DNA from 3 places in the Janthinobacterium sp. GW460-12-1-14-LB5 genome. Region 3 is predicted to be linked to each of the others. Evidence: predicted binding sites of a transcription regulator. Region 3 holds the regulator's gene; each other region holds the start of a gene.
The links. The regulator HrcA, encoded in region 3, represses chaperone genes, less so after heat shock. The targets are predictions, from matches to a motif close to TTAGCACTCNNNNNNNNNGAGTGCTAA.
Positions count from the first base shown of each region.

Region 1: a site for HrcA is predicted at 1,107-1,133, ahead of rpoH (RNA polymerase sigma factor RpoH). Genes of this name have one in related genera too.
Region 2: a site for HrcA is predicted at 2,201-2,227, ahead of groES (co-chaperone GroES). Genes of this name have one in related genera too.

Region 1 covers NZ_JBWKYD010000006.1:66,315-69,569, forward strand. The annotation lists gene ftsX (permease-like cell division protein FtsX) at 1-888, shown strand, start outside; gene rpoH (RNA polymerase sigma factor RpoH) at 1,299-2,192, shown strand; gene AC07X6_RS07580 (hypothetical protein) at 2,281-2,943, shown strand; gene AC07X6_RS07585 (hypothetical protein) at 2,940-3,242, shown strand.
Region 2 covers NZ_JBWKYD010000028.1:6,673-9,927, forward strand. The annotation lists gene groL (chaperonin GroEL) at 1-1,619, opposite strand, end outside; gene groES (co-chaperone GroES) at 1,670-1,960, opposite strand; gene AC07X6_RS23955 (hypothetical protein) at 2,485-3,231, shown strand.
Region 3 covers NZ_JBWKYD010000017.1:39,200-42,454, forward strand. The annotation lists gene AC07X6_RS18210 (outer membrane protein assembly factor BamE) at 1-548, opposite strand, end outside; gene fur (ferric iron uptake transcriptional regulator) at 744-1,175, shown strand; gene hrcA (heat-inducible transcriptional repressor HrcA) at 1,223-2,239, opposite strand; gene AC07X6_RS18225 (HAD family hydrolase) at 2,357-3,082, opposite strand.

The DNA.
Region 1 (3,255 bases), on a different contig from region 3:
CTCGGTTCGGCGCTGATTCACTTGCGCAAGTCGCCGGGCGGCTTCCTGTTGAACGTGCTCGTCGTCGCTATCGCCCTGTCGCTGCCGTTCGCCGGCTTGACCATGCTCGACAACGTGCGCCCCATGTCGGAACAGATGTCCGTCGACCCGGAAATCAGCGTCTTCCTGAAGATCGACACGCCGCGCGAGCAAGCCGTGGCCCTGGCCAGCGCCATGCGCAAGATCGTCGGCGAGCAAAAGGCGAAGATCGTCTTCATCCCGCGCGAACAGGCGCTCGACACGCTGAAAAACAAGAACGGCCTGGCCGACGTGCTGAGCACCCTGGGCGACAATCCCTTGCCCGACAGCTATGTGCTGAAACTCGACGCCTTCAGCAGCGCCAGCGAGGCGCAGGATGTCGATGCCGTGGCGGAACAGCTGCGCCATCTGCCCGGCGTGGAATCGGCGCAAGTCGATTCGGCCTGGGTCAAGCGCCTGGCGGCCCTGCTGGGCGTGCTGCGCCTGGTGCTGCTGCTGCTGGCCATCACCCTGGGCGTGGCCGTCATCGCCGTGGTCTTCAATACCATCCGCCTGCAGGTGATGCAGCAGCGCGATGAAATCAGCATCTCGAAACTGATCGGCGCGACCGACACCTTCATCCACCGCCCCTTCTATTACACAGGCGCCCTGCTGGGCCTGTGCGCGGGGGCGCTGGCGCTGGGCGCCGTGGCGCTGGCCTTGCAGCCGCTCAATACCGCGATTGCCGAGTTTGCCCGCCTGTACGCGTCCGAATTCCAGCTGGTGCCGCTGGCGCCGCTGCCGATGGCCGGCTTGCTGGCCGTCAGCGCCGGCCTCGGTCTGATCGGCGCCTTCCTCTGCGTGCAGCGCCACCTGGCGCGCCTGAACTGACCTTCCCTTCCATGGCGGCGCCTGCGGTGCCGCCATGCGCCTCGCCATCCCCATCTGCTGTTATCTTGATATTTAGCAAGTATTCTTAAGGTTCGCTTCAGCCAGAGCCCGTAGACTAGCCATGTTGTCGTAAAGCGGCCTGCAGCGCTGTTCAGACATATTTATCAAACATTAAATCATCATAGTATTTAGGCTATCAGGACGATTAAATGTGCCGATTGGCACTCTCAGGCAGAGAGTGCTAATATAGGGACATACCAACAGCAGAACCGCCATGGACGCCAGATGAAGATGGTGCCGCGGTCTGCAAAGTGCAAGACCGAATACGCAAAACAGAACAGACAATCGGGCCACGTCGTGTGACGTGGCCAACTGGAACAAAGCAAGATTACGAGGGAGAAAACATGACTATGATGTCCGCAACATCCGCATTGGTTCCGACCAAAAGTAATGCGCTGGGCCTCGGGTTCACTGGCAATCTGGGCAATATTGACGCCTATATTTCGGCCGTGAACCGTCTGCCCATGTTGACCCACGACGAAGAAATTTCGCTGGCGAAACGCCTGCGCGAAAAAAATGACCTGGCCGCCGCGCAAGAGCTGGTGCTGTCGCACCTGCGCCTGGTGGTCTCGATTGCCCGCGGCTATCTGGGCTATGGCTTGCCGCACGCCGACCTGATTCAGGAAGGCAATATCGGCTTGATGAAAGCCGTGAAACGTTTCGATCCGGACCAGGGCGTGCGCCTGGTGTCGTACGCCATGCACTGGGTGAAAGCCGAGATGCATGAGTACATCCTGAAAAACTGGCGCCTGGTCAAGGTCGCGACGACGAAGGCGCAGCGCAAGCTGTTCTTCAACCTGCGCAGCCACAAGACGGGCCTGGACGCGATGACGCCGAAACAGATCGATGCGCTGGCCAAGCTGCTCGACGTGAAGCGCGAAGAAGTGATCGAGATGGAAACGCGCTTGAGCGGCCGCGACATCGCCCTGGAATCGCCGACCGACGATGAAGACGACAAGTTTTCGCCGATCGCCTACCTGTCGTCGGAGCAAAGCGAACCGACCAAGGTGCTGGAAGCGGAACAAGTGACGCGCCTGCAATCGGAAGGGCTGGAAACGGCCTTGTCCAAGCTGGACGCCCGTTCGCGCCGCATCATCGAAGCGCGCTGGCTGGCCAACGACGATGGTTCCGGCGCCACCCTGCACGCCCTGGCGGAAGAGTTCGGCGTATCGGCCGAGCGCATCCGCCAGATCGAAGTGGCGGCGCTGAAAAAAATGAAGGGCGCCCTGGCGGCGTATGTCTGAGCGGCGCCTGCCGCCTGAAGCTCAAAATGCCGCTGCGTCACACGAAGCGGCATTTTTTTTATGAACGCTAGGCTTCAAGGGCGTGACGATGAGCAAGCGAGATGCACTCACCGCGGCATTATTTAATTGCCAAGTACGTGTCCTGCACGAGACCACGCCAAGTCAATTCTTGTTAAATGGACATGTGCTCGATACTGCCGCGTTTGCAAAACTGACCGGAGCGCCCGACGGCAGCTACATGCTGCCCGTCATCACGTCAGGCGGCGATCTTGAAATCGAAGTTGCCCATGACGATATTATTGAAACGATGCAACGTACGGTACAGCAAAGCGCGGACGGCTTTCAGCTTGTCAGTAACGATATTTTAGTCATCAAGAAAGAGTTCAGAGGCTTGGGCATCGCCATCCGAAGTTTTGCGATCGAAGCAAGGGAAGCGCAACGCCTGGGTATCGCTAAAATCAAGGCTCTGGCGGCAGGGAAAGTCGGCGATGAATTCAGCGGCTGGTATCTGTGGGCCAGGGCCGGCTTCCAGGCGGACCTGGACGCCGCCGAACGCGCGCAGCTTGCCGGTGAAACCGCGCCTGCGCTGCGCTCGGCCCGTACCTTGCACGACTTGATGCGCACGCCGGAAGGCGTCGACTGGTGGCGCAGACATGGACGGGGACGCCAGGTCGAGTTTGACCTCGCGCCTGCGAGTGCCCATTGGGATATACTGCATCTGTATCTGGCTGAAAAAGGTGTGATCATATGAATACCACCAAGAAAATCATCAATCTCAATGAGATTCTTCAGGCAAAAACCGAGGAAGAGATACAAGCTCGGCTCGCAGAGATGCAAACCCGCCGGCCGGCAGGAGCACCGCGCATCGCCGCGCTCAAGCGCACGTCACCGGAGCAGTTCAACGTGGCCGTGCCCGGACTGCCCAAGGATGCACTAAAAAAGCGTTTGCTCGACGCCATTAAAAAGTTGCCGCCGCACGCGACGGTGAGGCCCAGCGGTCTTGACGCGGCAATGGACAAACCCCGTACGAAACGGGCAAAAACCGTTTGATGTACGGGGGTGA
Region 2 (3,255 bases), on a different contig from region 3:
CCCATACCACCCATGCCGCCGCCCATGCCGCCGGCTGCCTTGTCGTCAGCGATTTCGCAGACCATGCAGTCGGTCGTCAGCATCAGCGAAGCGATCGAAGCGGCGTTTTGCAGCGCCGAACGGGTCACTTTAGCTGGGTCCAGGACGCCCATTTCCACCATGTCGCCATACGTGCCGTTGGCAGCGTTGTAGCCGTAGTTGCCCGAGCCAGCCAGTACGGCTGCCACGACGACCGAAGCTTCTTCGCCGGCGTTTTGCACGATCATGCGCAGTGGCTCTTCCATTGCGCGCAGGACGATCTTGATACCAGCGTCTTGATCAGGATTGTCGCCCTTGACCGTGATGTTGGCGCGTGCGCGCAGCAGGGCTACGCCGCCGCCTGGCACGATGCCTTCTTCCACGGCAGCGCGGGTGGCGTGCAGTGCATCTTCAACGCGGGCTTTTTTCTCTTTCATTTCGACTTCGGTGGCTGCGCCAACCTTGATCACGGCAACGCCGCCAGCCAGTTTGGCCACGCGCTCTTGCAGTTTTTCACGGTCGTAGTCCGAGGTCGCTTCTTCGATCTGTACGCGCACTTGTTTCACGCGTGCTTCGATCGAGGCAGCTTCGCCGGCGCCATCGATGACGATGGTGTTTTCCTTGCCCACTTCGATGCGTTTCGCCTGGCCCAGTTCGGCCAGGGTCACTTTTTCCAGGGTCAGGCCGACTTCTTCAGCGATGACCTGGCCGCCGGTCAGGACAGCGATGTCTTCCAGCATGGCTTTGCGGCGGTCGCCGAAGCCAGGTGCTTTCACTGCGCAGGTTTTCAGGATGCCGCGGATGTTGTTCACAACCAGGGTAGCCAGCGCTTCGCCTTCGATGTCTTCCGCGATGATCAGCAGTGGACGGCCAGCTTTGGCGACTTGTTCCAGTACCGGCAGCAGGTCACGGATGTTCGAGATTTTCTTGTCGCACAGCAGGACGAATGGGCTGTCCAGGACGGCAACTTGTTTCTCTGGGTTGTTGATGAAGTATGGCGACAGGTAGCCGCGGTCGAACTGCATGCCTTCAACGATGTCCAGCTCGTCGTTCAGCGACTTGCCGTCTTCTACGGTGATGACGCCTTCTTTGCCGACTTTTTCCATCGCTTCAGCGATACGCTCGCCGATCGAGTAGTCCGAGTTGGCCGAGATCGCGCCAACCTGGGCGATTTCCTTGGTCGTGGTGCAAGGACGGGCGATTTTCGCCAGTTCTTCGACGGTCGCTGCAACAGCTTTGTCGATACCGCGCTTCAGGTCCATCGGGTTCATGCCGGCGGCAACGAACTTCATGCCTTCGCGCACGATGGCTTGTGCCAGCACGGTGGCGGTGGTGGTGCCGTCGCCGGCGTTGTCGCTGGTGCGGGAAGCAACTTCCTTGACCATTTGCGCGCCCATGTTCATGAGCTTGTCTTTGAGTTCAACTTCTTTCGCTACCGAAACACCATCCTTGGTGACGGTAGGGGCGCCGAACGAGCGCTCCAGGACCACGTTGCGGCCTTTCGGGCCCAGCGTTACTTTGACTGCGTTGGCGAGGATGTTGACGCCTTCGACCATCTTGGCGCGCGCTGCGTCGCCGAATACTACTTCTTTAGCTGCCATGTTCAATTCTCCTGAGTTTCGGGATGTATCTGTCTACAACGTGGAAACAATTACTTGACGACGATCGCCATGATGTCTTCTTCGCGCATGACCAGCAGCTCATCGCCGTCAACTTTGACGGTTTGGCCGGCGTACTTGCCGAACAGGACGCGGTCGCCCACTTTGACATCCAGAGGACGGACTTTGCCGTCGTCGAGAATCTTGCCATTGCCTACGGCAAGGACTTCGCCTTGATCCGGTTTTTCAGCAGCTGCATCAGGAATGATGAGGCCGGACGCAGTCTTGGTTTCCTGGTCGAGGCGTTTGACGATGACGCGATCGTTCAATGGGCGCAGATTCATACAAAACTCCTTAAAGTTCAATGGATAAGTGTTGCTAAATGAATACATGCCTGGCACAGCGCCAGGCGTGCTTTCAGTGACCGCCGTTGAAAGCAGCCCGCAACGGTCAAGCAAACCCCATGTCATCCTGTCCTTGCCTGTCTCCGGCAGTGGTGCATCGCGGCGTCGCCCGCCGCGTAGCGTTCCCTGCAGTGGTCTGGCAAGCACCATCAGTCCTGAGGATTGCTACGAAAGAGTTTGTTAGCACTCTCTACTAACGAGTGCTAATTATAGGGACGGTAGGGGGCTTATTCAAGGGCTTATTCTCCGGGAAGATATGCATAGACGTTCTGTGCAGCCTGCATTTACGCAGGGTTTGCGCAAACGCAAGCCTTGTTCCCGGGCGTCAGCAACAGGCGCGACTCTAGCATGGCCGCCAGGGGAGGGGCGTTCCTTTACGCACAGGAAACAGAGTTTTGCTATGGAATTTGATAAGATGATTGCAATTGCATATCAATATCCCTCTTCGCGCCAGAAAGCACGCCATGCCATTGACTTATTCCCGTCCCGCCCTGCGCCTGCTCGGTGCCGCCCTCGTCGGCCTCGCCTGCCTGGGCAATGCCGCCGCGCAAACGCCCACCATTCTCGACGAGATCACCGTGGCCACCCTGACGCCGCTGGAAAAGGACATGCTGCTCAACGAGCTGTTCAATGACCTCAACAAGGATGACGACGACCAGGAAGCGCACGTGTGGGACAACGGCGGCGACCGTGGCGCGCTGGTGAAAGTCACGTATAACTTCAGCAACTCCGGCATGACGGAACACAGCCTGAAGGCGCACGTCTGCCGCGACCTGAAATTCGTCGTCACGGCGGGCGACAAGTCGCAAGACCTGAGCCGCCGCACCTGTTCGCAGAACAGCGGACGCTGGGATGTGCAGGGCAAGGACCCGGCGCCCGTCGCGTATCCGCCTTTCCTGTCCGACGTCACCATCGCCAGGCTGAATGCGAAGGAACAGAAATCCTTGCTGACGGCCGCCGTGCGTACCTTGAAAGATGAAGAGGATGGCAAGACGCGCCAGTGGAGCAACAAAGGCTTGGGCAATGCGGCGCCGCTGGCAGTGCGCCTGACGCCCTCGGGGACGGACGCCAAACCTGGCAGCTACCACCGTACTTGCCGCGACTTGACGATGGTGCTTGACGGCAAGGGCGGACAACAGACGCTGGTGCGCCGCTCTTGCGAAAACCGCTATGGCGGTCTCGATATCGAACCCGATTACGTCGACGAGTAAAACGCTGCCATCGCGGCGCCGGCG
Region 3 (3,255 bases):
GCAGGGGCGGCATCGGCCGGCACGGGCACGGCGCTCGGCGCCACGGGCGATGGCACGGCGGCGGCAGGCACGTCGGCCTTGGCAACCTTGGCGAATGGCGACGGGCCGGCGATGCGGTCGATGTATTCTTTCTCGGTCGGCAAGTTGCCGCCTTCGAAACGTTCAACCTTGCCATCTTTGCCGAAGTACACGACCACGCGGCTGCTGGTGGTTTCGCCACTGCCCCGGGCCAGGCGGAATGGATAATCCCAGCGGTCGGCATGGAAGATATCGGTCAACAGCGAGGTGCCGAGGACGAAGCGCACCTGGTCGCGCGTCATGCCCACTTTCAGCTGGGCCAGCATTTCTTCGGAGACAAAGTTGCCTTGCTGAATGTCAGGACGATACGGCGAGAAAAACCACATGAATTTCTGCAGCGGCGTAATGGTGGTCGTCTGCGCGCCTTTTTCAGGAACGACTTCCTTGCCCTCTTTCTGGGTGATGGCTGGCTTTTCGCCCAGGATGCCACGGCTGGCGCAGCCAGACGCCATCAGCGCGACACAGACCATGCCTGCCACGACTGGTGCTCGAAATGAAATACGGTGCCAGAGAGATGGCAATACAGCCGGTGTTACGCGCATAAATGACCTCAATTGGATGAACAAAACGCCAGGAGTGACCGGCCCGCCAAAAAATGCATATTTTGGCACTCCCCGACAAAACGCTATATGATAAAGCACCTGACCCACATACGAGCAACAAACATGAGTAACAATCCTAGTGATCTCAAGGCAAGCGGCCTGAAAGCCACCCTGCCACGGCTGAAGATACTCGATATCTTCCAGAGTAGCCCGGTACGCCACCTGACCGCGGAAGACGTCTACAAGATTCTGCTGGCCGACAATATGGATGTCGGCTTGGCAACTGTCTACCGCGTCCTCACGCAATTCGAACAGGCAGGCTTGCTCAACCGCAACCATTTTGAAACCGGCAAGGCGATTTTCGAACTCAACGAAGGCTCCCACCACGACCACCTGGTGTGCCTGGACTGCGGCCGGGTCGAAGAATTCTTCGACGAAGAAATCGAAATCCGCCAGCAAAAAGTGGCCGAAGAGCGCGGCTTCAAGATCGCCGAACACGCCTTGGCGATCTACGGCAACTGCACCAAGACGGCTTGCCCGCACAAAACCGCCTGACGTCTGACACATTCCGCCGGCCGCTCCCACGGGGCGGCTTAGCTGCATCAATGCTGGCTGAGTGCGCTCGACAGTAATTTAGCGGTGATGTCGACAATCGGAATGACCCGCTCGTAAGCCATGCGGGTCGGTCCGATCACTCCCAGCGTTCCCACGATCTTGCCGTTGACTTCATACGGCGCCGTCACCACGCTCATTTCATCCATCGGCACCAGGTTCGATTCGCCGCCGATGAAAATCTGCACGCCCGTCGCCTTGCTCGACACGTCGAGCAACTGCATCAAGCCCGTTTTTTGCTCGAACATGTCGAACATCTGGCGCAGCGAATGCATATTCGATGACAGATCGCTCACGCTGAGCAAGTTGCGCTCGCCGGAAATGACCATGTCGTCGCTATGGTCGGCCATCGCTTCGCTGCCCGCCTCCACGGCCGCCTGCATCAGGCTGCCCATATCGTCGCGCAACTGGCGCAATTCGCCCTGCAGGCGCACGCGCACGGCGTCGAAGGACAGGCCGCCATAATTCTGGTTGATGTAATTGGCCGATTGCACCAGTTGCGCGGGCGTATAGTCGGCTTCCGTCAGCAACAACCGGTTCTGCACGTCGCCGCCCGGGGCGACGATGACGAGCAGGATGCGTTTTTCCGACAGGCGCAGGAATTCGATTTGCTGGAACACGGATTCGCGGCGCGGGCTGAGCACGACACCGGCAAACTGCGACAGCGACGACAGCATCTGCGCCGCGTTGGCGATGGTCTTTTGCGGTTGCGGCGTCTGCAGGCGCATGCGCGATTCCACCACGTGCTCGTCCAGGTGCCGGACGGTGAGCAAGGTATCGACAAAGATGCGGTAGCCGCGCGGCGTCGGGATGCGTCCGGCCGAGGTGTGCGGACTGGAGACATAACCAAGCTCTTCCAGGTCGGCCATGATGTTGCGGATCGTGGCCGGCGACAGGTCGAGGCCGGAAATTTTCGACAAGGCGCGCGAACCGACCGGCAGGCCGTCGGCGATATATCGCTCGACCAGGGCTTTCAGCAGTGTTTGGGCACGTGTATCGAGTTGCATGGTGTTTTAGGTAAGCAAATATTCTTTAGATAAGCATATTGTTAAGCAAGCGGCAACGAAAGCGGCCGAACGTGCGGCAACAGCGCCTATTATGCACGTTCGCCCGGCCAGCGGCGATCAATCTTCCAGTTGCCCCTGCAGCCACAGCAGCAATTCATCAAAGTTGGCGCAGATGGCGTCGGGCTGCACGCCGGCGGCCAGATGGGCGTCGCTGCCCTTGCGGTTCATCCAGACGGCACGCATGCCCGCCCCTTGCGCTCCCGTCACATCGAAATACAGGTCGTCGCCCACGTACACGGCTTCATGCGGCGCCACGCCCAGCGCGGCGCAGCCGGCCAGGAAGATGCTGGCGTCGGGCTTGGCCACGCCGAAATCGCTGGCGGCGATGGAGACTTTAAAATGCTGCGCCAAACCGATAATTTCAAGGTCCGCGTTGCCATTCGAGATCGAGCCGACCAGCATGCGCTGGCGCATCCAGGCCAGGCCAGGCAAGACGTCCTCATACGGCTGGACGCGGTTGCGCGCGGCCAGGAATTGCAGGATGGCCCCGTCGACCAGGGCGGCATCCTCGCCGGCTGCCTCGAAGGCGGCCAGCAGGCCGGCGCGGCGCAACTCGATCAGGTTGCCATGGAAATGCGGTTGCTCGTTGAGCATGGCCAGGCGGTGCTGGCGCAGCATCTCGCTGGAGAACTGCTGCGCCACCTTGGGCGCATGCGCGGCCAGCCAGTCGTGCAACAGGCTTTCGGCGGCGGCAATCACGGGCGCGATGGGCCACAAGGTATCGTCGAGGTCGAACAGGATGGCCTTGGGCGGCACGGCGGTTTTTACAGGGGCAAGGGACATGGGACTCACAATGGGATGCTGCGTCACGGTGCGCAGGGTGTAGCTATTGTCGCACCGATCGCCGCCGCCGGCATGGCTGCGCCCCCGTGAAATGGGGCCGGGCCAACGCTTCCCGGCGAAAAATTGTTACAGGGTGATACAAGGCAAGGTCATCCAGCTTGCCAGATAGACTA